DNA from 3 places in the Kitasatospora sp. NPDC087271 genome. Region 3 is predicted to be linked to each of the others. Evidence: riboswitches for the same ligand, from Rfam matches in the RefSeq annotation. Region 3 holds a riboswitch; each other region holds the start of a gene.
What was found. Region 3 has a riboswitch for cobalamin ahead of ACIO9K_RS17880 (ABC transporter substrate-binding protein). Riboswitches for the same ligand answer to the same signal wherever they lie in the genome.

Region 1 (9,406 bases), on a different contig from region 3:
TCGTCGGGCTCGTCCCGCAGACCCCGACCGACCTGCTGTACCTGGAGACGGTCGCCCAGGAACTCGCCCAGAGCGACCTGGAGGCCCGTGGCGCCGCCGGCCCGACCGCAGCAGGCCGGACCACGGCCGGCCCGACCGCGCGGCAGATCCTCGACCGGCTCGCCCCCGGGATCCCCGACGGCACCCACCCCCGGGACCTCTCCGAGGGCCAGAAGCTGTCCCTGGTCCTGGCGATCCAACTGGCCGCCGCACCAAGGGTGGTGCTGCTGGACGAACCCACCCGAGGGCTCGACTACCACGCGAAGGAGGCGCTCACCGGCATCGTGGACGCCCTCGCCGCCGAAGGCCGTACGGTCGTCGTCTCCACCCACGACGTCGAGTTCGTCGCCGCCACCGCCGACCGGGTGGTGGTGATGGCCGAGGGCGAGATCGTCGCCGACGGCCCCACCGCCGAGGTCATCGTCGCCTCGCCCACCTTCGCCCCCCAGACCGCCAAGATCCTCGCCCCGCTGCCCTACCTGACTACCCGGCAGGTGGCCGAGGCCCTGGCGCCCGCCGAGACCGCCCGGTGAGCGCCGTCCGGATCCCCGGCCGGGCCCGCGTCGTCGCGGCCCTGGCCGCCTTCATCGGCTTGGTCGCCTTCACCTGGCCGTTCGTCGTCGCCCCGGGAAAGTTCGGCTCCTCCTACGCCCCGCCGCTGATCTTCGGCGCCCTGCTGATCCTGGTGCTCGCCGTCGTCATCGCGGAGATCGCGGCCGGCGGCATCGACGCCAAGGCCCTCGCCATGCTCGGCGTCCTGTCCGCCGTCAACGCCGGGCTGCGCCCGCTCGGCGCCGGCACCGCAGGAGTGGAGACGGTCTTCTTCATCCTCGTCCTGGCCGGCCGGGTCTTCGGCCCGGGCTTCGGGTTCACCCTCGGCTGCACCTCGCTGTTCGCCTCCGCGCTGCTCACCGGCGGCGTCGGCCCCTGGATGCCGTACCAGATGTTCGGCTGCGCGTTCGTCGGCATGCTCGCCGGGCTCCTGCCGAGAACCCGGCGGCGGCGCTGGGAGGTGGCGATGCTGGCGGCGTACGGGGCCTTCTCCGGGTACCTCTTCGGCTTCCTTCTCAACCTCTCCTTCTGGCCGTTCTCCACCGACCCGAACAGTTCCATCGCCTACCTGCCGGGGCTGCCGTTCACCGAGCAGTGGCACCGCTACCTGCTCTTCGACCTCGCGACCTCGCTCGGCTGGGACACCGGCCGGGCCGTCACCACCTTCACGGCCGTGCTCGTCGTCGGCCCGGCCGTCCTCACCGTCCTCCGCCGCGCGGCCCGCCGCGCCAACTTCGAGCCCGTGGTGCGCTTCGAAGCCCCGGACGGTCGACGAGTCACCACGAACGGCACCGCCAGCAGCACCACGAACGGCTCCGCGAGCGGCGAGGGAGTCTCACCATGCGGACGGCTTCCGTGAATTCCGCGTCGGCCCCGGCGGTTTGCCCCTAAGCTGGCGACGCAGCTGGTTCGTCCTGCCCGCCAGGCAGGACGTCGCAAGAGGGAACCCGGTGGGAATCCGGGACTGCCCCGCAGCGGTGAGTGGGAACGACCGCCGTCATACGCACTGGACCCGGGACGGGTCTGGGAAGCGATGGCCAGTAGGTACCGGACGCCGACAGGCCCGGTGCGCCCACGAGTCCGAAGACCTGCCCGTTGCCCGCCCGCGGACCGTTCCGCGTGCGGATATCCCGGTGACCTCGCGGGCGGGTCGGCGACCATACCAGGCGGGTCCGGCACGTGCATCGACGTGAGCCGCCGCCCGGTTCGTCATCCCTTCGCGCTCTCGTCCCGTCCCCGGGTACTTGAGGAGCCAGACTCGCGAAGGAGAGTCCCTTGACCACGAAGTCCGCAGCCGCGGCAACCAGGGCCACCGTGTACGGCTACCCCCGGCAGGGCCAGGGCCGGGAGCTGAAGAAGGCCATCGAGGGCTACTGGAAGGGCACGGTCACCGCCGACGCCCTGCGGGAGGCGGCGGTCGGCCTGCGCCGGGAGAACTGGGCGCAGCTCGCCCAGGCCGGGGCCTCGGAAGTGCCCACCGGCGACTTCTCGCTCTACGACCACGTACTGGACACCACGGTCGCCGTCGGCGCGATCCCGGCCCGCCACCGGGCGGCCGTCGAGGCGGACGCGCTGGACGGCTACTTCGCCATGGCGCGCGGCACCCAGGAGGTCGCGCCGCTGGAGATGACCAAGTGGTTCGACACCAACTACCACTACCTGGTGCCCGAACTCGGCCCGGACACCGTCTTCACCGCGGACCCGGCCAAGGCCGTCGGGGAGTTCCGGGAGGCGCTGGCGCTCGGCCACACCGCACGCCCCGTGCTGGTCGGCCCCCTCACCTACCTGCTGCTCGCCAAGCCCGCCCCCGGTGTCGCCGACGACTTCCAGCCGATCACCCTGCTGGACCGGCTGCTGCCCGTCTACGCGCAGCTGCTGGCGGACCTGAAGGCGGCCGGCGCCGAGTGGGTGCAGCTGGACGAGCCCGCGCTGGTGCAGGACCGCACCCCGGCCGAGCTGAACGCCGCCGCCCGCGCCTACCGTGACCTGGGCGGCCTGGCGGACCGTCCGAAGCTGCTGGTCGCGAGCTACTTCGACCGCCTGGGTGAGGCCCTGCCGGTGCTGGCCAAGGCCCCGGTCGAGGGCCTGGCGCTGGACTTCACGGGGCCCGCCGCGGCGAACCTGGACGATCTGGCCGCCGTCGGCGGGCTGCCCGGCAAGCGGCTGGTCGCCGGGGTGGTCGACGGGCGCAACATCTGGATCAACGACCTGGAGAAGTCGCTGGCCACCCTGGCGACCCTGCTGGGCCTCGCCGAGCGGGTCGACGTCGCGCCGTCCTGCTCCCTCCTGCACGTGCCGTTGGACGCCGCCGCCGAACGCGACGTCGACCCGCAGATCCTGCGCTGGCTCGCCTTCGCCAAGCAGAAGGCCAGGGAGGTGGCGCTGCTGGCCCGGGGCCTGCGCGAGGGCACGGGGGCGATCGCCGCCGACCTGGCCGCCAACCGCGCCGACCTCGCCTCGCGCGCCAACTCGCCGATCACCCACGATCCGGCGGTGCGCGCCCGTACCGCCGCCGTCACCGCCGACGACACCCGCCGCGCCCAGGCCTACCCGCAGCGGGCCGAGGCCCAGCGCGCCCGGCTCGGCCTGCCGCTGCTGCCGACCACCACGATCGGCTCGTTCCCGCAGACCTCCGAACTGCGGGTCGCGCGGGCCGACCTCACGGCGGGCCGGATCGACGCCCCGGCCTACCGGGAGCGCATCGAGGCGGAGGTCCGGGAGGTCATCGCCTTCCAGGAGAAGGCCGGACTGGACGTCCTGGTGCACGGCGAGCCCGAGCGCAACGACATGGTCCAGTACTTCGCCGAACAGCTCACCGGCTACCTCGCCACCCGGCACGGCTGGGTGCAGTCCTACGGCACCCGGTACGTGCGCCCGCCGGTCCTGGCCGGGGACATCTCCCGCCCGCACCCGATGACCGTCGACTGGTTCGGCTACGCGCAGGGCCTCACCGACCGCCCGGTCAAGGGCATGCTCACCGGCCCCGTCACGATGCTCGCCTGGTCCTTCGTCCGCGACGACCAGCCGCTCGGCGACACCGCCCGCCAGGTCGCCCTCGCCCTGCGCGACGAGGTCACCGACCTGGAGGCCGCCGGCGCGGCCGTCGTCCAGGTCGACGAGCCGGCGCTGCGCGAGACCCTGCCGCTGCGCGCCGCCGACCGCCCGGCGTACCTGGCGTGGGCCACCGAGTCCTTCCGCCTGGCCACCTCAGGCGTCCGCGCGGACACCCAGGTCCACACCCACATGTGCTACGCCGAGTTCGGCGCGATCATGACGGCGATCGACGAACTCGACGCGGACGTCATCTCGCTGGAGGCCACCCGCTCGCACATGGAGGTCGCCGGCGAACTCGCCGGGGCCGGCTACCCGCGCGAGGTCGGCCCGGGCGTCTGGGACATCCACTCCCCGCGCGTCCCGAGCACCGACGAGGCCATCGCCCTGCTGCGCGCGGGCCTCGCGGCCATCCCCGCCGAGCGGCTCTGGGTCAACCCCGACTGCGGCCTGAAGACCCGCGGCTGGACCGAGACCCGCGCCTCGCTCGACAGCCTCGTCGGCGCCGCCCGCCACCTGCGCGCGGAGCTCGCCGGCTGACCCCCCGGTGACGCGACCCGGCCGGGCCCCGCACGCCGTGCGGCGCCCGGCCGGGTGGGCCCGGGACCGTCCCCGGGCGGGCTGCCGCAACGGCGGCCCGGCCCGTTTCACCCGGACCCGGGAAGCCCGAGGTTCTGGTAGATCTCCGTCGTCACCGTGGAGAAGTTCATGGTCATGAAATGCAGCCCGGGAACTCCCTCGGAGAGCAGGCGTCGGCACATTCCGGTGGCGTGATCGATACCGATCGACCGGACGGCCTTCGGATTGTCCTGCTGCTTCAGCATGCTTTCGGAAAGCTCGTCGGGAATGGCGGCGGTGGTCAGTGTCGGAATCCTCCGAAGTGACCGGATACTGGTCACCGGCATGATCTCCGGAATGACCGGAACGGTGCAGCCGGCCGATTCCAGTCGATCCCGGAAACGGAGGTAGCTGTCCACGTCGAAGAACATCTGGGTGATGGCGTAGTCGGCTCCCGCCCGGCACTTCTCGATGAAGTGCCTGATCTCGAAATCCCAGTCGGGGGACCTCGGGTGCAGGTCCGGGAAGGCGGCCACACCGACGCAGAAGTCGCCGGACTCCTTGATCAGCCGCACCAGGTCGGCGGCGTACTCCACTCCGTCGGGGTGGCGGTGCCAGGTGCCCAGCGGATCGCCCGGCGGGTCGCCGCGCAGCGCCAGGATGTTGCGAACGCCCTGGTCGGCGTAGTGGCCGAGAATGTTCCGCAGTTCGGCGACGCTGTGGCCGACCGCGGTCAGGTGGGCGGTCGGCGTGAGGGTGGTCTCCTGCGCGATGCGGCCGGTGACGTTCACCGTCCGCTCCCGTGTGGACCCGCCGGCACCGTAGGTCACGGAGACGAAGGTGGGGGACAGCGCTTCCAGGCGCCGGATCGCATTCCACAGGCCGACCTCCGCTTCGGCGCTCCGGGGCGGCATGAATTCGAACGAATAGGAAAGCCTGCCGGTCGCGAGGAGTTCGCGGATGGAGGTCGCCCGATCCGTCCGCGTGGAGGGAATTCCGAGTGTCATGGCAGGAGGTTAACCAGCCGGGCTCGCGGTAGTCCTCAAGTGTCCACTCTGTGATACGAATTCTCTCGGGGGTGCGAGTTGGGAGACGGGTGGGGCGGGCGGCACAATGAGTTCATGAAAAGACCTTCGCAGGTATTGTCGGGACTGCCCGGATGGGATCGGTGCGCGGTGATGGGAGTCGTGAACGTGACCCCCGACTCGTTCTCGGACGGCGGCCGCTGGCTGGACCCGGGGCGCGCGGTGGACCGTGGACTGCTGCTGGCCGAGCAGGGCGCGGACATCGTGGACGTCGGCGGGGAGTCGACCCGGCCGGGAGCGACCAGGGTGTCCGAGGAGGAGGAACTGCGCCGGGTCCTGCCGGTGGTGCGCTCGCTCACCGACAAGGGCGTCCTGGTCAGTATCGACACGATGCGGGCCCGGGTCGCCGAAGCGGCGGTGGAGGCCGGAGCCCGGATCATCAACGACGTCAGCGGGGGCCGGGCCGACGCGGGCATGGCCCGCGCCGCGGCCAGGGCCGGAGTGCCCTTCGTCGTCATGCACTGGCGCGGGCAGTCCGCCCACATGGACGAACTGGCCGCGTACGAGGACGTCGCGGCCGAGGTGATCCGTGAGGTCGCACGGCAGATGGACACGGTGGTGTCGGCCGGGGTCGACCCCGCCCAGGTCATCGTGGACCCGGGCCTCGGCTTCGCCAAACGCCGGCAGGACGACTGGGCGCTGCTGGCGTCGCTGGACGCCTGGCGCGTGCTGGGGCGCCCGCTCCTGGTGGCGGCCTCGCGCAAGCGCTTCCTGGGCGAGCTGCTGGCCGACCCGCGGACGGGCGAGGCCCGTCCGGCCCGTGAACGCGACGCGGCCACCGCGGCGGCCAGCGTCCTGGCCGCCGCGCAGGGCGCGTGGGCGGTGCGGGTGCACGAGGTCCGGGACACCGCCGACGCCGTCCGGGTCGAGGCCGCGATCCGAACCAACCGGGTCTGAGAGAGGAAGTGCGGGCCATGCCACGTCCGACCGGGCGGAAGATCTACGCCCACGCCAAGCTGCGCCGACTGCGCCGCGAGCACGGCATGAACCAGGTCGAGCTGGCGCGCGAGCTCGGCATCTCGACCAGCTACCTCAACCAGATCGAGCACAGCCAGCGCCCGCTGACCGCCGCCGTGCTGCTGCGGATCGCCGAGGTGCTCGGGGTCGACCCGGAGTTCTTCTCCGAGGCCGAGGAGGAACGCCTCGGCACCGACCTGCGCACCGCGCTCGCGGACGAGGCCTGTGGCGGAGCCGTGCCGACGGAGGAGATCGCGGAGGTGAGCCGGAACCACCCGGAGGTGGCACGGGCCCTGGTCGCGCTGCACCGCGGCTACCGCGAGGCGCTCGCGCGCGTCGTCGACCTCGGTGAGCCCGGCACCGGGGCGGGCATCCGCCCGGCCGAACCCCATGACGAGGTCAGGGACTTCTTCTACACCCATCACAACCACATCGCCGCCCTGGACGAGGCGGCGGAGCGGACCGCGCGGTGCCTGGCGACGACGACCGCGGGCCGCACCGCCGCCGCGCTGGCCGCCCGCCTCGGCGAGCGGCACGGGGTGCGGGTGCTGGACGCCGACCACCGGCGGCCCGGCGACCTGCGGCGCTACGACCCGGCGGCCGGCACGCTGCGGCTCTCACCGTGGCTGGCCGACGGCCGGCGTGCCTTCCAACTCGCCACCCAACTGGCCCTGCTGGAGCACCGGCCGCTGCTCGACACGCTCGTGGCGGCGGCCGGGCCCGGCCTCACCTCACCCCAGGCCGCCGACCTGGCCAGGATCGGCCTGGCCAACTACTTCGCCGGCGCCCTGCTGATGCCGTACACCGCCTTCCACACGGCCGCCGAGGAGCTGCGGTACGACGTCGAGCTGCTCCAGGCCCGCTTCGGGGTCGGGTTCGAGACGGTCTGCCACCGGCTGAGCACCCTCCAGCGTCCGGGCCGACGCGGCGTCCCGTTCTCCTTCCTGCGCGCCGACCGGGCGGGCAACATCTCCAAGCGCCAGTCCGCGACCGACTTCCACTTCTCCCGCCTCGGCGGCACCTGCCCGCTCTGGACGGTCTACGAGGCCTTCTCCGCACCCGGCCGGATCCTGACCCAGGTCGCCGAGATGCCGGACGGGAAGCGCTACTTCTGGATCGCCCGCACCGTCTCCCACGGCGGCTTCGGGCACCGCGCACCGCGCAGCGAGTTCGCCGTCGCGCTCGGCTGCGAGCTGCGCCACGCCCACCGCCTCGTCCATGCCGAGGGCGTCGCGCTCGACGCTCCGGGAGCGGCCGCCCCGATCGGGCTGGGCTGCCGGATCTGCGAGCGCCGCGACTGCGCCCAGCGCGCCCGCCCGCCGGCGGGCGGGCGCCTGGCGGTCGAGCCGGACCGCCGTAGCCGCGTTCCCTACGCCGTGCTCGGTGACAGCCCCGGCACCGGGCGCTGGCCGGGGCCGTCGTAGCAGGCGAGCGGGCGGATCAGGGAGTTGTGGGCGAGCTGTTCGGTGATGTGGGCGGTCCAGCCGGTGATGCGGCTCATCACGAAGACGGGTGTGAAGACGGGGTGTCGAAGCCCATCAGGTGGTAGGCGAGGCCGGCGGGGTAGTCGAGGTTGGGGTGGATGCCCTTGCGTTCCAGCATCGCCTCGCGCAGTGCGGCGTGCAGGGCGGCCAGCCGGGCCGTCCGGGGGTCGGCGCTGCGGGCTACCAGGGCGTCCAGGGCGGCCTGCATGATCGGGACGCGGGAGTCGCCGTGCCACAGCAGGTAGGCGACCTCCTCGAAGGAGCGCTGGGCGGCGAGGTCCTGGACGGGGTAGCCGCGGTAGGTGAGGGAGTTGGTCTCCTGGATGACGGTGGAGATCCCGGTGGTGTCGACGACGACACCGGCGAGTCCGCGGTGGATCCCGGGTGCGGTGGTGGGCATGGCTGGTCTCCGATGCGGGGTCAGGCGCCGGGCGGGAGGGTGAAGTCGAAGACGGCCGAGTCGAAGGCCGCGTACTGCTCGTAGCCGAGGAGTTCGTACAGCCGGGAGCGCGGCTGCATGCGCGGCAGCAGCGACTCCTGGGTGCCCTCGGCGGCGAGGGTGCGCAGACCCTCCTCCACCGCGCCCATGGCCAGGCGCAGCAGGGTGACGGGGTAGAGCGCGATCTCGTACCCGAGGTCCTGGAGGGTGCGGGCGTCGAGCAGCGGGGACTTGCCGAACTCGGTCATGTTGGCGAGCAGCGGGACGTCGACGGCCTTGCGGAAGGCCTCGAACTCGGCCTCGTCGGCGAGGGCTTCGGGGAAGACCGCGTCGGCTCCGGCGTCGACGTAGGCCTTGGCCCGGTCGATCGCCGCGCGCAGTCCCTCGACGGAGCGGGCGTCGGTGCGGGCCATCAGCAGGAAGTCGGGGTCGCGCCGGGCGTCGACGGCGGCCCGCAGGCGGCGGGTCATGTCCTCGCGGGGGACGACCGCCTTGCCGTCGAGGTGGCCGCAGCGCTTGGGGTTGACCTGGTCCTCCAGGTGCAGGCCGGCGAGGCCGGCGTCCTCCATCAGCTGGACGGTGCGGGCGGCGTTCATGGGTTCGCCGAAGCCGGTGTTGGCGTCGATCAGCACCGGGAGGTCGGTGACCCGGGTGGTCTGCTGGGCGCGGGCGGCGACCTCGGTGGCGGTGGTGAGGCCGATGTCGGGCAGGCCGAGGTCGGCGGCGAGGACGGCGCCGGAGAGGTAGGCGGCCTCGAAGCCGAGGTCCTGGATGAGCCGGGCGGAGAGCGGGTTGAGCGCGCCGGGCATCGTCAACAGCCGCCCGGTGGCGAGGCGTTCGCGCAGGGCGCGGCGGCGCTGGGCGGGGGTGGTGCGGGTGTGCAGCATCAGAGCAGGCCCTTCGGGAGGAGTGCGTCGAACGCGCGCACGGCCTCGGTGTCGACGGCCGGGAAGAGCTCGTCCAGGTCTGCGGCCTTCAGCTCGGCGAGATCGGCGGCGGCTGCCAGGAAGCGGTCCTGGTCGGCGGGGGAGACGATGCCCTCGGCCAGGGTGCGGAACTTCCGCTGGTAGGCGGGGCGGTCGAAGGGGCGGGCGCCGGCCGGGTGGGCGTCGGCGACGGCCAGCTCGTCCTCGATCACCGTGCCGTCGTCCAGGGTGATCACCACGCGCCCGCCGAAGGCCCGGCGTTGCGGATCGGGGTCGTGGTAGCGGGCGGTCCACTCCGGGTCCTCGACCGTGGTG
Region 2 (9,233 bases), on a different contig from region 3:
AACACCGGCCGGGTGCAGGCCCGGGTGCCGCTGGCGAGCCGGGCCGAGGTCGAGGCGGTGATCGCCGACGCCGCGCAGGCCCAGCCCGGGTGGGCCGGGTGGAACCCGCAGCGACGCGCCCGCGTCCTGCTGCGCTTCCTCCAACTCGTCGAGCAGGAGAAGGAGGAACTGGCCCGGCTGCTGTCCGCCGAGCACGGCAAGACCGTGGCCGATGCCCACGGGGACGTCCAGCGCGGCCTGGAGGTCGTGGAGTTCGCCGCCGGCATCCCGCACCTGCTGAAGGGCGAGTTCAGCGACAACGCGGGCACCGGCATCGACGTGTACTCGATGCGCCAGCCGCTCGGCGTGGTCGCGGGCATCACGCCGTTCAACTTCCCGGCGATGATCCCGCTCTGGAAGGCCGCACCCGCCATCGCCTGCGGCAACGCCTTCGTCCTCAAGCCCTCGGAGCGCGACCCCTCGGTGCCGCTGCGCCTCGCCGAACTGTTCCTGGAGGCCGGGCTGCCGCCGGGCGTGCTGAACGTGGTCCACGGCGGCAAGGATGCCGTGGACACCCTGCTGGAGGACCCGCGGGTGCAGGCGGTCGGGTTCGTCGGCTCCACGCCGATCGCCCAGTACGTGTACGCCACCGCCGCCGCGCACGGGAAGCGGGCACAGTGCTTCGGCGGTGCCAAGAACCACCTGGTCGTGATGCCGGACGCCGACCTCGACCAGGCCGCGGACGCGCTGATCGGCGCCGGCTACGGCTCGGCCGGCGAGCGCTGCATGGCGATCTCGGTGGCCGTCCCGGTGGGGGAGGAGACCGCCGACGCCCTGGTGGCCAAACTGGTCGAGCGGATCGCCGCGTTGAAGGTCGGGCGCTCGGACGACCCGGCGGCGGACTTCGGCCCGCTGGTCGGCGCCGACGCGCTGGAGCGGGTCCGCGGCTACCTGGACCTCGGGGTCGAGGAGGGCGCCGAACTCGTGGTCGACGGGCGGGACTTCCGGCTGGAGGGGCACGAGGGCGGCTACTTCCTCGGCGCCTCGCTGTTCGACCGCGTCACGGCGGACATGCGGATCTACCGGGAGGAGATCTTCGGCCCCGTCCTGACCGTGCTCCGCGCCGCCGACTACGAGGAGGCGCTGCGCCTGCCCAGCGAGCACGAGTTCGGCAACGGCGTGGCCATCTACACCCGGGACGGCGACACGGCACGGGACTTCGCGCGCCGGGTGAACACCGGCATGGTCGGCGTCAACGTGCCGATCCCCGTGCCGGTCGCGTACCACACCTTCGGCGGCTGGAAGCGCTCCGGGTTCGGCGACCTCAACCAGCACGGGCCGGACTCGATCCGCTTCTACACCCGCACCCGCACCGTCACCTCGCGCTGGCCCTCCGGGGTCAAGGAGGGCGCGAGCTTCACCATCCCGACGATGGGCTGAGGGCGCCGTGCACGACCTCACAGAGGACCAGCTCGCCATCGCCGCGACCACCCGGGCCTTCGCCCGCGAACACCTGGCGCCGAACGCGGTCGCGTGGGACCAGGCCAAGCACTTCCCGGTGGACGTGCTGCGCAAGGCGGCGGACGTCGGCCTGGCCGGTGTCTACGTCCGCGAGGAGTCCGGCGGCTCCGGACTCACCCGCGCCGACGGCGTGCTCGTGTTCGAGGCGCTGGCCACCGGCTGCCCGTCCATCGCCGCCTACCTGTCCATCCACAACATGGTCGCCTGGATGATCGACCGCTACGGCGACGACGCCCAGCGCGTCCGGTGGCTGCCGGGTCTCAGCGCCATGGCGACCCCCGCCAGCTACTGCCTCACCGAGCCCGGCGCGGGCTCGGACGCGGCGGCACTGACCACCCGGGCCCGCCGGGACGGGGACCACTGGGTCCTCGACGGCGTCAAGCAGTTCATCTCGGGCGCCGGCGTCTCCCGGGTCTACCTGGTGATGGCCCGCACCGGCGGGCCGGGGGCCGGCGGGGTGTCCGCGTTCGTCGTCGAACGCGAGGACGCCGGTGTCTCGTTCGGTCCCGACGAGAAGAAGATGGGGTGGAACGCCCAGCCCACCCGCCAGGTGCTCCTGGACGGCGTCCGGCTCCCGGCCGACCGCCTCCTCGGAGCCGAGGGCGAGGGCTTCCGGATCGCCATGAACGGGCTGAACGGAGGCCGGCTCGGCATCGCCGCCTGCTCCCTCGGCGGAGCGCAGGACGCCCTGGAGCGGGCCACCGGCTACCTGGCGGACCGCGAGGCGTTCGGCGCCCGGCTCCTGCACGCCCAGGCGCTGCAGTTCCGGCTCGCCGACATGGCCACGGAGCTGGAGGCGGCCAGATCGCTGCTCTGGCGGGCCGCCTCGGCCCTGGACCGGGGGGACCCGAGGGCCCCGGAGCTGTGCGCGATGGCCAAGCGGCACGCCACCGACACCGGCTTCGAGGTCGCCAACCAGGCGCTCCAACTGCACGGCGGCTACGGCTACCTGGCCGAGTACGGCATCGAGAAGATCGTCCGCGACCTGCGGGTGCACCAGATCCTGGAAGGAACCAACGAGATCATGCGCGTCATCGTCGCCCGCGGCCTGATCGGGGCCGCGTGATGGCCGGGAACGACCTCGACGAGGTCCTGGTCCACCGCGAGGGCCGGGCGGGCCTGATCGTCCTCAACCGCCCCGCGGCCCTGAACGCCCTCACCCACGGCATGGTGCGGAGCATCTCCGACGCCCTGGACGCGTGGGAGGAGGACGAGCGGGTCGAAACCGTGGTCATCACCGGCGCCGGTGAGCGGGCCTTCTGCGCCGGCGGCGACATCGTCGCCATCCACCGCGCCGCCACCGGCGCGGACCCGGGCGCCGTCGAGGAGTTCTGGCGCGACGAGTACCGCCTCAACGCCCGCATCGCCCGCTACCCCAAGCCCTACGTCGCGCTCATGAGCGGCATCGTGATGGGCGGCGGGGTCGGGGTCTCCGCCCACGGCAGCGTCCGGATCGTCACCGAGACCACGCGCGTCGCCATGCCCGAGGCCGGCATCGGCTTCGTCCCCGACGTCGGCGGCACCTACCTGCTCGCCCTCGCGCCCGGCGAGTCGGGCACCCACCTGGCCCTGACCGCAGGTTCCGTCGAGGCCGGTGACGCGCTGCTGTGCGGCCTCGCCGACCACTTCGTCCCGGCCGAGCGGCTGCCCGCGCTGCTGGACGACCTGGCCGAACTCCCCGTGCACGACGCCCTCGAACGCAACGTCGGGCCCGCACCGGCCGGCGTGCTGGACGGCCGGCGGGCCTGGATCGACCACTGCTACGGGGCCGACACCGTGGAGGAGATCCTCGACCGCCTGCGGGACAGCGGCGAACCGGAGGCCAAGAAGGCCGCGGACCGGATCGCCGCCAACTCGCCCGCCGCCGTGAAGGCCACCCTCGCCGCCCTGCGCCGGGCCCGCACCCTCGGCCCGCTGGAGGCCGTCCTCGACCAGGAGTACCGGACCTCCTGCGCGGCGCTCTCCACACCGGACCTGGCCGAGGGGATCCGCGCCCAGGTGATCGACAAGGACCGTTCCCCGCGGTGGAGCCCGTCGACGCTGAGCGCCGTCGGGCCCGCCGCGGTGGCCCGCTACTTCGCCCCGCTCGGCGACCGGGAACTCGGCCTGGCCCCCACCACACCCCTGGAGCGCTGGTGACCCACCGCAACGGAGTCAACGGATTCAACGGAGTCATCGGATTCATCGGACTCGGCAACATGGGCGGCCCGATGGCCGCCAACCTCGCCGAGGCCGGGCACACCGTGACCGGCTACGACCTGGCACCCGAGGCGCTGCGGCGGGCGGAGGAGGGCGGCGTCCGTCCGGCGCGGTCCGCGACCGAGGCGGTGCGGGAGGCCGACGTCGTCATCAGCATGCTGCCGGCCGGCCGGCACGTGCTGGCCGCCTACGCGGACCTGCTGCCCGCCGCCCGCCCGGGAACGCTCTTCGTCGACTGCTCCACGATCGACGTCGCGGACGCCCGGGCGGCGCACGACCTGGCCGTGACCGCCGGGCACCGGGCGGTGGACGCGCCGGTCTCCGGCGGGGTGGTCGGTGCCACGGCCGCGAGCCTCACCTTCATGGTCGGAGCCGCCGAGCCGGACTTCGAGGCGGTCCGACCGGTGCTGGAGGCGATGGGCCGCAAGGTCGTGCACTGCGGATCCCCCGGAGCGGGGCAGGCCGCGAAGATCTGCAACAACATGATCCTGGGCATCTCGATGATCGCGGTCAGCGAGGCCTTCGTGCTCGGAGAGAGCCTCGGACTCAGCCACCAGGCCCTCTACGACGTCGCCTCGACCGCCTCCGGCCAGTGCTGGGCGCTCACCACCAACTGCCCCGTCCCCGGGCCGGTGCCGACCAGCCCGGCCAACCGCGACTACGCGGCCGGGTTCGCCGCCGCCCTGATGGCCAAGGACCTCGGACTCGCCGCCGGGGCCGCCGACGCCGCGGGCCTGCCCACGAACCTCGGACGCAGGGCGGCACAGCTGTACGCGGACTTCGCGCAGGCCGACGGCGGCGCCGGCCTGGACTTCTCGGCGATCATCACCACCCTGCGGGAGGACGGCAAGTGACCGACTACGAGACGATCCTGGTCGAGCGCAAGGGCCGGGTGGGGCTGATCACGCTCGACCGGCCCAAGGCGCTCAACGCGCTCAACACCCAGCTGATGAACGAAGTCGTGCAGGCGGCAACGGAGTTCGACCGTGCCCCGGAGATCGGCTGTCTGGTGATCACCGGCTCGGAGAAGGCGTTCGCGGCCGGCGCCGACATCAAGGAGATGCAGGGCAACCGGTTCCCGGACGTCTACCTGGACGACTGGCTGGGCCCCTGGGACCGGCTCGGCGCGCTGCGCAAGCCGGTCGTGGCGGCCGTGGCCGGGTTCGCGCTGGGCGGCGGCTGCGAGCTGGCGATGCTGTGCGACGTCCTCCTGGCGGCGGACACCGCGAAGTTCGGGCAGCCGGAGATCAAGCTCGGCGTGATCCCGGGCATCGGCGGCTCGCAGCGGCTGACCCGGGCGGTCGGCAAGGCGAAGGCGATGGAACTGTGCCTGACCGGCCGGATGATGGGCGCCGAGGAGGCCGAGCGGGCCGGCCTGGTCTCCCGGATCGTCCCGGCGGGCCAACTGCTGGCCGAGGCGCTGACGGTGGCCGGGACGATCGCGGCGATGTCCACCCCGGCAGCGGTCATGCTCAAGGAGAGCGTCAACCGCTCGTACGAGACCACGCTCGCCGAGGGCGTGCGCTTCGAACGGCGCCTGTTCCACGCCACCTTCGCGACGGCGGACCAGAAGGAGGGCATGGCGGCCTTCGCCGAGAAGCGCCCGCCGGAGTTCCTTCACCGCTGACGGTCCGAGCGGTTCGCCGCCCCTCGTCCGGGGCGGCGCACGTCGGTCAGCTCTCGGAGCGCCGCAGCAGGTAGGTGTCCATGATCCAGCCCTTGCTCTCGCGGGCCGACTCGCGCAGCTCGCGGATCCGCGGGGCGGCTTCGGCAAGCGGGCCGGCGACGAGGATCTCGTCGGGGGTGCCGAGGTAGGCGCCGTAGTGGATCTCCAGCCCCTCCGGGTCGATCTCGGCGAAGGCGGCCCGGCCGTCGAGCATCACCACGACGTCGTCCACGCCCTCGGGGAAGCCCTCGGCCAGACGGCGGCCGGTGGTGATCTGCACAGGGCGGCCCACCCGGGTCAGCGTGGTGCGGTGGCGGGCGGCGAGTGCGGAGACGCTGCTGATGCCCGGGACCACCTCGTAGTCGAAGACGACGGTGCCGCGGACCCGTACGTCCTCCACCACGGCGATGACACTGTCGTAGAGGCTCGGATCCCCCCAGACCAGGAACGCGCCCGTCTCGCCCTCACCGAGGTGCTCGACCGCCAACCGCTCGACCAGATCGGCACGGCGGACGCGCCAGTCGTCCACGGCGGCCGCGTACGCCGGGGTGGTGCGGTCCCGCTCCGCGTCCGGCACCTCCACCACGCGGTGCCCGGGTCGCCCGTGCTCGGTCAGCATCCGGCGCCGTAGCTGGATCAGGTCCTGCCGTTCCTCGTTCTTGTCGAGGATGAAGAAGACGTCCGTGCGGGCGAGTGCCTTGACCGCCTGGAGGGTGAGGTGGTCGGGGTCGCCCGCGCCGATGCCGATGACGAGAATGCTCCGCATGTTCCGCATGTTCCGCATGGGAGGAATTCTGCCGTCCAGGACACCCTGATCACGCCGGCAGCCGGGAGGAGCGCGTCGCGAAGCCCGGTGCGGACCACCGTGATGTGACGCACGAACCCTTGACCGGATCTTTTCCGTATCGCCATGATGGGCCGTCATGTTGTGACTCCGCCGCCGGGGGAAGTCCGGTCCGAATCCGGCGCTGACCCGCAACGGTAGGCCGCCGATTCACGTCGGCGGCGAGCCCGAGTACCCGGCGGCGGAGGTGTGTCGTCCCCTCCTCCCGTCGTGGTCTGCGGGCCGGAGCTCCGAGGGCTGCCCGGCTTGTCGCCGCCGTCCTCCGGGCCCCTGCGTGCGGGCCCGGAAAGGCCCACCGTGTCCTCGTTCCGACGCCCCCTGCGCCTCTTCGCGATACCCGCGCTCGCCCTCGCCACCGTCCTCCCGGCGGCCGCCGCCGCCCAGGCCGCGCCTGCTGCCGCGACCTCGTCCCCGACGCTCCGCCCCGACGCCGCCGCCGGCGGCTGGCTCGCCCGCCAGCTCGTCGACGGCGACCACTTCGAGTCCGTCTTCAACGGGACCGCCTACCCCGACCAGGGCCTGACCATCGACGCCGTGCTGGCCTTCGCCGCCTCGCACAGCTCCGACCAGGCCGCCGCGAAGGCCACCGCCTGGCTGGCCAAGCCCGAGATCATCACCGGCTACCTCGGCGACGGCACCACCGAGGCCTACGCGGGCGCGACCGCCAAGCTGCTGCTCGCCGTCGAGGTGCGCGGCGGGAACCCGACGGCCTTCGGCGGCGTCGACCTGCCCGCCCGGCTGCGCTCGCTCCAGACCGCCGACGGCCGGTTCTCCGACCGCTCGCAGTGGGGCGACTACAGCAACGCCTTCGGCCAGTCCCTGGCCGTGATCGCCCTGCACCGCACGGCCGGTGGCGCCCCGGCGGCGGCTGTCGACTTCCTCGCCAACAGCCAGTGCGCGGACGGCGGTTACCCGCTGTCCTTCGGCCAGGCCACCTGCACCAGCGACCCGGACGCCACCGCGCTCGCCGCCCAGGCCCTCGCCGCGACCGGCCGCACCGCCAAGGCGAACACCGGGCTCGGCTGGCTGACCGCCCACCAGAACGCCGACGGCGGCTTCTCGGCTGCCGGGGCCGCCGCGTCCAACGCCAACACCACCGGCCTCGCCACGCAGGCGCTGCTGGCCGGCGGGCGCTTCGGGGCCGGTCTCAAGGGCTGGAGCAGTCTCGTCAAGCTCCAGCAGGGCTGCTCCGCCGACCCGGCGGTGCGCGGGGCCGTCGCCTACGACGCGAACGGCTTCAACGCGGCCACCGGTGCCCGGGCCACGGCACAGGCCGTCCTCGGCCTGGCCGGCACCCCGCTGGCCGCCCTCTCCGCCGCCGGTGCCCGCCCGGACGCGCCCGTGCCGGCCTGCCCGGCGACCACCCGCTGACCACCCGCTGACCACTCGCTGACCCCGAAAGGAGAGCTCCGATGACCGACACCCTGGCGCCCGCGCGCCCGGCCCGCCGTACCCTCGGCTCGATCGCCGCCGCCGCCGCTCTGACCGCAGGCCTGCTCGGCGTCTCCGCCGTCCAGGCCCCGCAGGCGCGGGCCGCCGCCTGTGACGGCACCACCGGCGTCACCGTCGTGGTCGACTTCACCGCCGTCGGCGGCGGCATCCAGACCGGCTGCGCACCCGGCGACCCGGCCAGCGGCCTGGCCGCGCTGACCGGCGCCGGGTTCGCGTACACCTTCCACCCGCGCTACCCGGGCTTCGTCTGCACCATCAACGCCCTGCCGACGACCTGCACCAACCCCACCGGCAGCGCCTACTGGTCGTACTGGCACGCCCAGCACGGTGGCCCCTGGTCCTACAGCAACCTGGGCGCGGGCAGCTACAACCCGGCACCCGGCGACGTCGAGGGCTGGTCCTTCGGCGCCGGCGCCCAGCCAGGCGTCACCGCGCCCTGACCCCCGGGGACACCCCGGTGCCCCGGCCCCTCCGGAAGGGGGGCCGGGGCACCGCGTACCCGTGGCTCAGCTGCCGTGAGATGCCCTCCGGCGGCGGACGAAGCGCTCGACCAGCAGTACGGTGGCGACGGCCGCCACGGTGAACAGCAGCGTGTTGGCCACGATGCCGCCCGTGGCCAGCCAGCCGGGTTCCTCGCCGTTAGGCAGCGTGGTGTCGGTGAACAGCCCGCCGATGCCGGTCAGCACCCCTCGTGCGAGGTAGACGGCGGCCAGCGCAGCAAGGCCGACGGGAAGGGTGAGGACGATCGACGCGAGGTAGTAACGCCCGTTCTCCGTCAGCCCGCCCAGGACGGCCAGTCCGCCGACCAAGGCCACATAGCCGCCCGCCACCCATCTGGAAACACCCGTCGGCATCCGTTCCCCCCGTCCTGTCGGTCCGGCGGCGGATCCGTCGGGCCATCGTGGTTCTGTCCCGCCGGAGGGGAGGCGATCCGTGGTCGGCTCCCCTCCGGCGCAGTGCGGTCAGCTGCCGTAGCGCAGCGAGACGGTGTCGCCGAGGTGGACCGTGGTGGCCCGGGTGGCGCCGGTCGCGGCGCCGCCGTCCAGGCCGACCTGCCAGGTGGACGAGCCGCTGTTGGCCGTGCCGTTGAGCGCGGTGACGGTGCCGCCGCCGGTGGACGGCGTGACGGAGGTGACGCAGCCGCCCGGGGTGGCGCTGCCTGCCGCGTCGAGGACGTCGCCGAGGGTTGCGGTGGTGCCGGTCGGGGTGAGGGTGACGGCGCAGACCTTGGGCGTGCCCGTGCCGTCGTCGACGACCAGGGCGAGCCTGGCGGCGGTGCCGGCGGTGAAGCCGGTGGTGGCGGCCCAGGCGGGCTCGCCGGTGGTGGTCGGGGTCGGCGGGGTGGCGGTGAAGCCGGCGCCGGCGACGGCGCGCAGGCCGTCGACGGAGGCGTAGGGGGAGGGGGTGGTGTCGGTGGGCAGGTACTTGAAGCCGCCGCCGGGCTTGAACTGCTGGGCGATCAGGAAGTCGACGGGGCTCTTGCCGGTGCCGCTGGTGAAGTCGGTGCCCTGGGGGTTGATGCCGCAGGCGTTGAGGCCGGAGACGGCCCAGCCGTTGGAGTCGGTGTTGACG
Region 3 (9,406 bases):
CGACCAGGAGCGTGGCACTGCGGCGGGCGAGCGCGCCCGGGACGGGGCGGGTCATGGTGTTGTCCCTTCGGGGAGCAGTCCGTTCCACCGGATGTGCGGTCTGTCGTGCCGGGGGTGTCGTTCCACGGTGACGTCGACGCCGTAGACGTGCGCGATCGTCGGCGAGGTGAGCACGTCGGAGCTGGGCCCGTGGGCGACCAGTCGGCCGTCGAGCAGGACGGCGACCTCGTCGCAGTAGGCGGCGGCGAGTTCGAGGTCGTGCAGCGCGGCTACCGTGGTGATGCCCAGCCCGCGTACGGTGCCGAGGAAGCCGAGTTGGTGGCGTAGGTCGAGGTGGTTGGTGGGCTCGTCGAGCAGGAGCACGCCGGGCTCCTGCACCAGTGCCCGCGCGAGCTGGACCCGCTGCCGCTCGCCACCCGACAGCGTCGGCCAGGACCGGTCGAGCAGGTGGCCGACGTCGGCTGCGGCCACGGCCGCGGCGAACACGGACCGCTCGTGGGCGTCGGTGGCGGAGTTCGCCGGCACGGGCCAGCGGCTGCGGTGCGGCGTGCGGCCGAGATCGATGACCTGACGGACCGGCAGCGACAGCCGGGTGTCCGCCTGCTGCTCCATGAAGGCCACCTGTCGTGCTCGTCGGCGGGCCGTGAGTGCGTGGAGATCCTCTCCGTCCAGGAGGACCCGACCCTCGCTCGGCCGGGTCAGTCCGGCGACCGCGCGCAGCAAGGTGGTCTTCCCGGCGCCGTTGGGTCCGAGCAGGCCCGTGATCCGGCCGGGGGCGAACGCGAGCGAGACCGCGTCCAGCAGCGTGGCTCCGCCGATGCTCACGCGGAGCTCCTCCGTGCGCAGCTCGGCGGGGGGCGTCACCGTCACTGCCCCCTCCCGTCGGCCCGCCCCTGGCGCCACAGCAGCCAGGCGAAGAAGGGCGCTCCGAGCCCGGCCGTGATGACGCCGACGGGGATCTCCCGGTCGGGGAGGACCGAGCGCGCCACGATGTCGCTGCCCACCAGGAGGGACGCGCCCACCAGTGCCGACACGGGCAGCAGGAGGGCGTGGCGCGGGCCGCAGACGAGACGGACGACATGCGGTACGACCAGGCCGAGGAACCCGATGACGCCGGTGTGGGCGACCAGGCACGCGGTTACCAGCGCGGCGGTGGCGACGAGGACCCAGCGGGTGCGCTCGACGTGGACGCCGAGGGAGCGGGCGGCGGTCTCGCCGAACGCGAAGGCGTCCAGGTCGCGGGCCGAGGAGGCCAGGACCGTGACACCGGCCAGCGCGACCGCGGTCAGGAAGACGGCGGTGGGCCACCGCACGCCGGCGACCGAGCCCAGCGTCCACTCCATGACACCGCGCGCCGCGTTGCGGTCCCCGAGGACCAGCACGACGAACGAGGTGTAGGCCCCGCACATCTGTCCCACCGCGATGCCGGCGAGCACGGTCCGGGTGGTCGGTAGCGACCGGGTGCGCGCGCCGGCCAGTGCCAGGACGACGACGGCGGCTAGCAGGGCACCGGCGAAGGCCGCCGTGGACACCGCGCCGGTGCCCACGGCGCCGGACACGCCGACACCGAGGACGATCACGGTGACCGCGCCGGCGGCGGCTCCGTCCGAGATCCCGAGCAGGAAGGGATCGGCCAGGTCGTTCCCGGTCAGCGTCTGCAACACCGCACCGCAGACCGCGAGGCCGGCGCCGGTGGCAGCCGCTCCCAGAACCCGGGGCAGCCGCAACTGCCAGACGATCTGGTCGTCCAGCAGCGTCACGTGCGGGTTGCCCAGCCCGAGACGGCGCACCACGACGTCGATCACCGTCCGGACCGGCTCGTGTTGCGAGCCCACGGCGAGGCCGAGGAGCACGGTGGCCAGGAGCAGGGCCGCACCGATGGCCAGGGCCGCCGTCGCGCGGCCCGGACCAGGGGGCCGCGCGACGGCGGGGTGGGGCGCGGTCATGAACCCGGGTGCAGTCGGCCCAGTCCCGCGGACACCCGGGCGGCACCGTCGGCGAGCAGCACGCCGGGAGTCGACTCCGAGAACGGCACCACCACGAAAGCCTTGCGCTGTACGGCGGTGAGCTTGCTCAGCACCGGGTCGTTCTCCAAGTAGTCGATCTTGGACTGGGCCGTGTCCCAGCCGGCGTCCGCGACCACGATGGCGTCCGGGTCTGCCGCGACGACCTTCTCCCAGCTCACGTTCTGCCAGCCACCGGGCAGGTCCCCGAAGACGTTGCGGGCGCCCACGGCATCGAGAACGAGTTGAGGTCCGCCGTGGCCGGCCCCGACGAACGGCGCCTTGGTGTCCGAGTCGTACCACAGGACCTTCAAGCCCTTGCCAGCGGCCGTTGCCGTGAACTCGGCCAGTTGCTGCTCCTGTTGCTGCTGGATCGCGGCGGCCCGCTCCGTGACACCGAAGACCTTGGCGACGTCGTTCAGTTCGCCCCACACCGCCTGCCAGGTCGTCGGCGGCACCTGGCTCTTGTCCGAGCAGCCGAACGGGGACAGGTACGACGGGATGCCCTGGCCGCGCAGTTCCCCCCGGGTGCCCGCGACCTTGTCGGTGAACGCGCTGGAGTAGGAGGCGTACAGGAAGTCGGGACGGGCCGCGAGGAGCTTCTCCTTCGTCGGGTAGTCCTTGGAGAGCACCGGGACGGAGTCGTAGGCCGCCTTCCACTTCTCCGGGATGGAATCGTCGAGGTAGGCGGTACCGGCCATGCGGGACTGCAGGCCGAGGGCCAGGGCCACCTCGGTGGCACCCTCGTTGAGCGTCACCAGCCGGTCGGGCGGCGCGCCGACCGTCACGGTGGTCCCGCAATTGTCGACGCTGACCGGCGCGGCAGTTCCGGCCGTCCCGCCGGACGTGGTGGGCGCGGGGGCGCCCGTGCAAGCTCCGAGCATGCCGATGAACAGGAAGGCCGCGACCGCCCGGCCGACACGTATCGGACCTGTGGGACGTACGGAACATATCGAACGGAACGGATACGGCAGACCGCTGGGCACGTGTTCTCCAAAACCCTCGTGGAACATGTAGCGCCGTGGCCGGTCTCCTGGCTTCCGCATCAACGCGCCGCGGCCGACCTTCCCGGACGGCTCTTCCAACCCGCCCAGTGGCCCTGACCGCTGGAAAAGCCGGTCAGCGAGGGCCGCGGAACTCCGCGGCAACAGTGGCGAGGGCCGCACCGGACTCAGACCGGTTTCCCGTACACCACGGCGATGGCAAGGTATCAGGCGTGGTCAGGTCGGAGCTGGCCAGCCCGTGGGATGATCGTCTGGACCGTTCCCGGGGGCGGGGGAGGGATCGGCCACGGGGCCCGGCCGGGGGTCTCAGGTGCGGGCGGCGGCGACGATCCAGTTCCTGAACTCGACGGCGTAGTGCCGCAGGTGGTGGTCCAGGACCTCGTCCGGGCACGTGACGGGGAAGTAGGGCGCCGCCACTCGGCCACCTCGCGGCTTCGCAGCAGTTCCTGCTCGTAGGCACGGCGTTGCTGGCCGGCGGTGCTGGCACACCGGCCCGAGCGCTCCCGCGGTCGCTCGGGGTGCGGGCTGAACCTGCCGACCGGCAGGTAGGGATCAATCATCGTCCGCTGATCGTCCGTGAGTTGCCGACGCGTCACAGCCCACAGTCCTCCCTGTTCCGCCCTCGGAGGAGGGTGCAACCAGAAGGCTGATCACTACCTCACACAGGCCCTCATTCCCGCACGTCGTGGCGGTTGGTGAACCAACGAGGTCCGCCGTCCCGTTGAGGCGTGTACCTGACCATCCTCCGATAGAGAGTTGGCTGCCATGACCTCCAAGCGTGTTGTCCAGTCCTCCGTACTGACCGCCGTCCTGGCGCTGAGCGCCGGCTTGGCCCTGGCTCCCGCGGCGCAGGCCGCCGGCCCCTCCGCCGGAACGACGCGGTCGGCCGCCCCAGCGGCGTCCGCCGCCTACGCGGTGCGCAGCACCCAGGTCACCCTGTCGAACCAGACCGGCAGCATGCTCTACCTCGGCTCGGCCACCCTGGCCCACGGGTGCTGGAGCGCCGGCAGTCCTCTGCCCCCGAGCTACATCCTGCCGAACGTGGCCCCCAGCTGGAAAACCGAGTCGTGCGGGTTCCTGACGGGCACCGAGGGGCAGATCGGCTTCGGCGTGGACACCTGGAGCGGGTTGATCCACTGGAGCAACCCCTACGCCGGGTCGAACGTCAACGAGTGCACTGTCGGTGCGGGTCTCACCTGCCAGGTGATCGGCGGCGGGGGGAACAACGCGGAGGTCACCTTCGTGGTGCGGCGCGCCTGAGGCCCGACCCCACCCGGTCGCCCGCCACCTGAACCACGAGTGCCTCCGGCAGGGCGGCCGAAATCGTACCGGCGTCCTGACCGGCCGCCCGCTCCCCATCCTCCCGAGCGGGTTGCGGTGCCGGATCGGTCCGGGGAGTGCGGCGCGGCCGCTCTGCGGGCGGCGACCTCGGTCGTCGGCTCCCGGGCGGCGCGCGGCGCGGTCTGGCTGCGCCGAACCGGTCGCGGCGGCTCCGTACGACCTTGTCGCGTCCGCGAGCCGCAGCAGGGCTGCCGGGGCGTCACGTTCCCGGTCGTGGGCGGAATGGGGATCGGCTGCCGTCCCTGCGTCGAGCACCGCCTCAAGGGTGCTAACTTAGGCAAGCCTAACCAAGACGCGCGACCACACAGCCCAGGGGGGCACCATGGCAGACCAACCGACCCGCCGGACACCGCAGGCGCGCGAAGCACAGGTGCTGCGCACCGAGCGGATCACACCGCACATGGTGCGCCTGGTCCTCGGCGGTGCGGGGTTGGAGGACTTCGACGCCACCGAGTTCACCGACCACTACATCAAGGTGCTCTTCACGCCCGAGGGCGTGAGCTACCCGGAGCCCTTCGACATGGCGCGGATCCGCGAGGAGTTCCCGCCCGAGCAGCGGCCGATCACCCGGACGTACACCGTGCGGGCCTGGGACCCGGCCCTGCGCGAGCTGACCATCGACTTCGTGGTGCACGGTGACGAGGGCCTGGCCGGGCCCTGGGCGGCCCGCGCACAGCCCGGCGAGACGGTGCGCTTCCTGGGCCCCGGCGGCGGCTACGCCCCCGACGCGAGCGCCGACTGGCACCTGCTGGTGGGCGACGAGAGCGCGCTGCCCGCGATCGCCGCGGCGCTGGAGCGGATGCCGGCCGATGCCGTGGTGCACGCCTTCGTCGAGGTCGCGGACGCCGCGGAGGAGCAGAAGATCGTCTCGCCCTCCGGGGCCGAGATCAGCTGGCTGCACCGCGGTGCCCGCCCGGTGGGCGAGGCGCTGGTCGAGGCGGTGGGCGCGCTGGAATTCCCCGCCGGCACGGCATCCGCGTTCGTGCACGGTGAGGCGGGCTTCGTGAAGGAACTGCGGCGTCTGCTGCGCGTGGAGCGAGGCATCCCGCGCGAGCGGCTATCGGTCTCGGGCTACTGGCGGTCCGGTCAGAGTGACGAGGCCTGGCGGGCGGCCAAGCGCGAGTGGAACGCCCAGGTGGAGGCCGAGCAGGAGTCGGCCGGCTGATCTACGCGGCCGGGCAGCCGCCCCTCCCCGGCCTCTGCCCGCCCCCGGCGGCCCCCCGCCGCCCGCACTCCCGCCTTCGTCGACGCTGTACACGGAATCGTTGTCCTCACCGCGCATGCCTCCGGCCCAGTACCGGTTTCATGATCACTGAGGGAGAATTCCAGGAGGCCAATTCGGCGCAGTCGACAGGGGGTTGGGCGATGTCGAGGCTCTTCGGCGGGCGGGGCGGCGGCAGGGGAGACGAGGGAAGCGGGAGTACGCAGGAGCTGGCCAGGTCACTGGCCCGGCAGGGGGCCTGGGGCGGTCTGTGGAAGCTGGTGCTGTCCCTCCCCTTCCCGCAGGCCGCGGCGGCAGCCGCCCACCTGAAGCCATCGCGGTGGCAGCCCCAGGGAATGGCGGAGCGCCAGCTGGCCCAGCTGCTGGCCGAGACCGACCGTCGTGAGGTGGTACGGGTCGGCGAGTCGGTCCACGCGTCGGCCTCGCGGGTGCTGCCGTCCGCCCTCAACGCCGCCGGCCCGGTCGGCTTCTGCCATCAGCTGCCGCTGGCCGCGATCAACCTGATCGGCGAGGACCTCCACCGGTGCCGGATCGTGACGGTGGACCGCACCGGCGTCCTGAACGAGTTCTACGAAGGCCCGACGAACCACGTGTCGCTGTGCTGCGTGGACGCGGATACCGTGGTCGCCCTGCGCGACTTCGCCGGCGACGGCCACCTCCGGAACGCGGAACTCGTCGAGTACACACCCGGCGGGGAGACGGTCCTGGCCGGCGGCACGGCGCTGCTCGGAGCAAGGGTGGAGGCGACGGCCGACGGTTTCGTGACGGGCCTGAGGCTGGTCAGGGCGGCGCTCGGGTTCTTCGGCGGCCAGGAGCTGCAGCTCGACCTGGCGGAGTTCGGTTTCAACCGCGCCGACCTGTTCGCCGTCGATCCCTCCGGCACCCGGATCGCGTTCGCCGACGGGTTCCGGATCCTGATCACCGACAGCAGGCTCGAACCGATGCACGAGTTCGCCGCGGACGACCACCTCGGCCACGGACCGATCAGCGCCATCGCGTTCACCGCCGACTCCCTGGTCACGGCCGGCCTGGACCGGGGCCTGCAGCGGTGGCAGGTGGTCGGCGACCGCCTGCGCCCGCTGCACCCCGCCTCGTTCCCACCACCCAGAGCCCTGCACAGGCTCAGCCCCGTGCCCGCCTGGGGCCTCCTGGTCGGGGACGGCGGCAACGAGAACTTCTTCTACGACCAGACGTCCCTGGACAGCCGGACCTCGCCGCCCTTCCTGGGCTCCCTCGACACCGGCATCGGGCACTTCGAGTCAGCACCGTACGGCAGGCTCGCCGTCTACGAGGGCGGCCTGTTCCCGCCGACCCGCGACAGCGCCGACGGCTTCTACTCCACCGTGGTCCTCGACCTCGACCACCCCCTGAACCTGCTGGCCAGACGGCTGTCGTCGCTCTCCCGCGCGGACGCCGACCGATCGCGCGCCACCCGCGCCGACGCCGGCCGCTACCCGCTGTCGGACTCCGCTCGGAACGTCCTCGACCGCATCGAAGCAGCCGCCGAACTGGTACCCGAACTCGCCCGGTGACCCCGCGATCGTCCACGTACTCGTCGTTGATCGCCGGAAGAGTTCTCTCGAACGCCCCCACCAATCTCATCAGGCCGCCTCGGGGCGGTTCGGCGAGGGCCCTTGGGGGTGCGGGAAGCGTAGCCGGCGGTGTCAGCGTCGAGCATGACCATGTCCTGGTCCTCAATGTCCAGGCCTCGGAACCTACCCCGCTGAGCCGTGCAACGATTCCCAGGTGAGAGTCCCTGATGCTCCTTTCCGTGAACGCCTGTTTGTCGAGGCGTTGGCCGTGCTGGCGGCCGATCCCTCGGCTCAGCTGATCTGGGTGGACGAGCAGGGTGTCTCGACGGATGAGGTCGCCCTGGACTTCGACCACGCCTTCCGCATGGCCGAGGGCCTGGTCGAGGACGGGGATCTCAGCCGCGAGGTGCTACGTGACCTTCGAGCGATCGATGCGATCTTCGCCGGGATGAGCGGCCGGGAGAGCTCGGATCGGTGGAACAGGGAGGCTCTGACGGTCGATCCAGGGTGGATCGAAGCCCGGGAACTGGCCCGCCGGATCCTCATCGGGATGCTGGGCGAGTGGTGCCTGCCGATGCCGGAGATTCTCGTCGTGCGATAGCGGGCCCGGACCCCCCGCGGCAGTCAGCGAAGTCACCGAAGGGCAATTTCGTAACAGCCTGTCTTTGCGATGAATACTCAGAGTGACTGCTATATGTGGGGACATGACACATGAACAGCACTCAGCCCCTCCTGGACAGCGCCCGCGGCGCGTCCGGACGGCCCGGCTCGCCGCAGGGGCCCTGGCCCTGATCGTGGGCGCCGGAATGCCCCTGTGCCTGGACACCGGCACCCAGGCGCAGCCTCGGGCCGGCGGCTCGCCCCTGGTCAGCGAGACGTTCACCCAGGCCGCCGCCCCGGAGTTCACCGGCGTGGGGTCGGCCTGTCTCACCGGCGCGCCGGCTGCCACCGCGCCCGGCCCCGGGGACCATCGGCTCGGCGGCTGCCCGGGCGGCGTGGGCCCGGTGCCGCCCCCCGACGGCGCGCCGCACGGCTATCTGCGGCTGATGGACGCGTCCAACGACCAGGCCGGCGCGGTCCTCTACAACAACGCGCTGCCCGCCAACCAGGGCCTCGATGTCACCTTCGACCAGTGGCAGTACGGGAGCACGACCCCGGCCAACCCCGCTGACGGCATCTCGTTCTTCCTGGTGAACGGCGACGGCGCGCTGACCCACCCCGGCGCCTTCGGCGGCAGCCTCGGGTACGCGCAGAAGCTTCCCGACGACGACCCCACCGCCACCTTCCTGCCCGGTGTGGACCGTGGCTACCTGGGCGTGGGGCTCGATGTCCTCGGGAACTACTTCGGCGACTGGGAGCACCGCGGCAACGGCTGTCCCACCCGCTCGCCCGCCGGGACGGCGTTCCGCGTCCCAGGCCCCGGGGCCAACATGGTCACGGTGCGCGGCCCGGGCGACGGGATCGAGGGCTACTGCTTCCTGACCGCCACCACCAGCAACTTCAGCACCACCGCACCCTGGCCGTCGACGCTCCCGGGCACCCTGCAAGGGCCGCTCACCGCGCTGCCCCCGGGGGCCACCCCCGCCCAGGCCGAGACCGCGCTCGAACCCTCGCGCCGCCGGGTCCATGTCGAGCTCACCCCGACGCCCGACCCGGTGCTCACCGTGTCGGTCGACTTCAACGACGGCACCGGCTCCCACCAGGTGCTCAGCACACCCGCCCCGCAACCGGCGCCCGCCACCTACAAGTTCGGGTTCGCGGCCTCCACCGGTCTGTTCACCGACGTGCACCTCATCCGCAACGTGGTGGTGAGCAGCAACCAGCCGCTGCCGCAGTTGAACCTCGTCAAGCAGGTCCGGCAGCCGCTGCCCGGTGACTTGGTGGCCGGGACGCGGGTGCCGTACGACTTCGTGGTCACCAACTCCGGTGCCACGGACATCACCGGCCTCGCCGTCAACGACCCGAAGGTCGGCCCGGTCACGTGTCCCACGACGACGCTCGCGAGCGGTCATACGGTCACCTGCACTGCCACCCACACCGTCACCACCGCCGACGTGACCCACGGTTCCATCGACAACACGGCCACCGCGACCGGCGCTTCGGGCGGCCGGCCGGTCTCCTCGCCGCCGTCCTCGCAGAGCGTGCCGATCGAACGGCCGCCCGGCCTCGCCATCGAGAAGCAGGTGCAGACGCCCGGCCCCTACACGGTCGGGCAGACGGTCACCTTCCGCTACACCGTCCAGAACACCGGGGGCACCGAGCTGACCGGCGTCCACGTGACCGACGACCACGTCGCCGACATCA

Region 1: linked by a shared signal. The riboswitch ahead of metE (5-methyltetrahydropteroyltriglutamate--homocysteine S-methyltransferase) and the one ahead of ACIO9K_RS17880 (ABC transporter substrate-binding protein) in region 3 are both predicted to bind cobalamin.
Region 2: linked by a shared signal. The riboswitch ahead of ACIO9K_RS33780 (prenyltransferase/squalene oxidase repeat-containing protein) and the one ahead of ACIO9K_RS17880 (ABC transporter substrate-binding protein) in region 3 are both predicted to bind cobalamin.

The regions. Positions count from the first base shown of each region.
Region 1 is NZ_JBIUYQ010000032.1:6,561-15,966, reverse strand. Features, by position in the region: gene ACIO9K_RS33745 (ABC transporter ATP-binding protein) at 1-572, shown strand, start outside; gene ACIO9K_RS33740 (ECF transporter S component) at 569-1,450, shown strand; cobalamin riboswitch at 1,480-1,702, shown strand; gene metE (5-methyltetrahydropteroyltriglutamate--homocysteine S-methyltransferase) at 1,867-4,182, shown strand; gene metF (methylenetetrahydrofolate reductase [NAD(P)H]) at 4,290-5,207, opposite strand; gene folP (dihydropteroate synthase) at 5,322-6,182, shown strand; gene ACIO9K_RS33720 (short-chain fatty acyl-CoA regulator family protein) at 6,200-7,666, shown strand; partial or broken gene ACIO9K_RS33715 (citrate/2-methylcitrate synthase) at 7,633-8,126, opposite strand; gene prpB (methylisocitrate lyase) at 8,147-9,052, opposite strand; gene ACIO9K_RS33705 (MmgE/PrpD family protein) at 9,052-9,406, opposite strand, start outside.
Region 2 is NZ_JBIUYQ010000032.1:23,808-33,040, reverse strand. Features, by position in the region: gene ACIO9K_RS33810 (CoA-acylating methylmalonate-semialdehyde dehydrogenase) at 1-1,419, shown strand, start outside; gene ACIO9K_RS33805 (acyl-CoA dehydrogenase family protein) at 1,427-2,566, shown strand; gene ACIO9K_RS33800 (enoyl-CoA hydratase/isomerase family protein) at 2,566-3,639, shown strand; gene mmsB (3-hydroxyisobutyrate dehydrogenase) at 3,636-4,553, shown strand; gene ACIO9K_RS33790 (enoyl-CoA hydratase) at 4,550-5,326, shown strand; gene cobF (precorrin-6A synthase (deacetylating)) at 5,373-6,131, opposite strand; cobalamin riboswitch at 6,268-6,407, shown strand; gene ACIO9K_RS33780 (prenyltransferase/squalene oxidase repeat-containing protein) at 6,507-7,580, shown strand; gene ACIO9K_RS33775 (flagellar hook-length control protein FliK) at 7,622-8,101, shown strand; gene ACIO9K_RS33770 (hypothetical protein) at 8,168-8,515, opposite strand; gene ACIO9K_RS33765 (hypothetical protein) at 8,624-9,233, opposite strand, start outside.
Region 3 is NZ_JBIUYQ010000009.1:158,162-167,567, forward strand. Features, by position in the region: gene ACIO9K_RS17865 ((2Fe-2S) ferredoxin domain-containing protein) at 1-55, opposite strand, end outside; gene ACIO9K_RS17870 (ABC transporter ATP-binding protein) at 52-825, opposite strand; gene ACIO9K_RS17875 (iron chelate uptake ABC transporter family permease subunit) at 867-1,946, opposite strand; gene ACIO9K_RS17880 (ABC transporter substrate-binding protein) at 1,943-2,887, opposite strand; cobalamin riboswitch at 3,009-3,214, opposite strand; gene ACIO9K_RS17885 (hypothetical protein) at 3,773-4,267, shown strand; gene ACIO9K_RS17890 (siderophore-interacting protein) at 4,671-5,513, shown strand; gene ACIO9K_RS17895 (hypothetical protein) at 5,714-7,102, shown strand; gene ACIO9K_RS17900 (hypothetical protein) at 7,317-7,703, shown strand; gene ACIO9K_RS17905 (hypothetical protein) at 7,909-9,406, shown strand, end outside.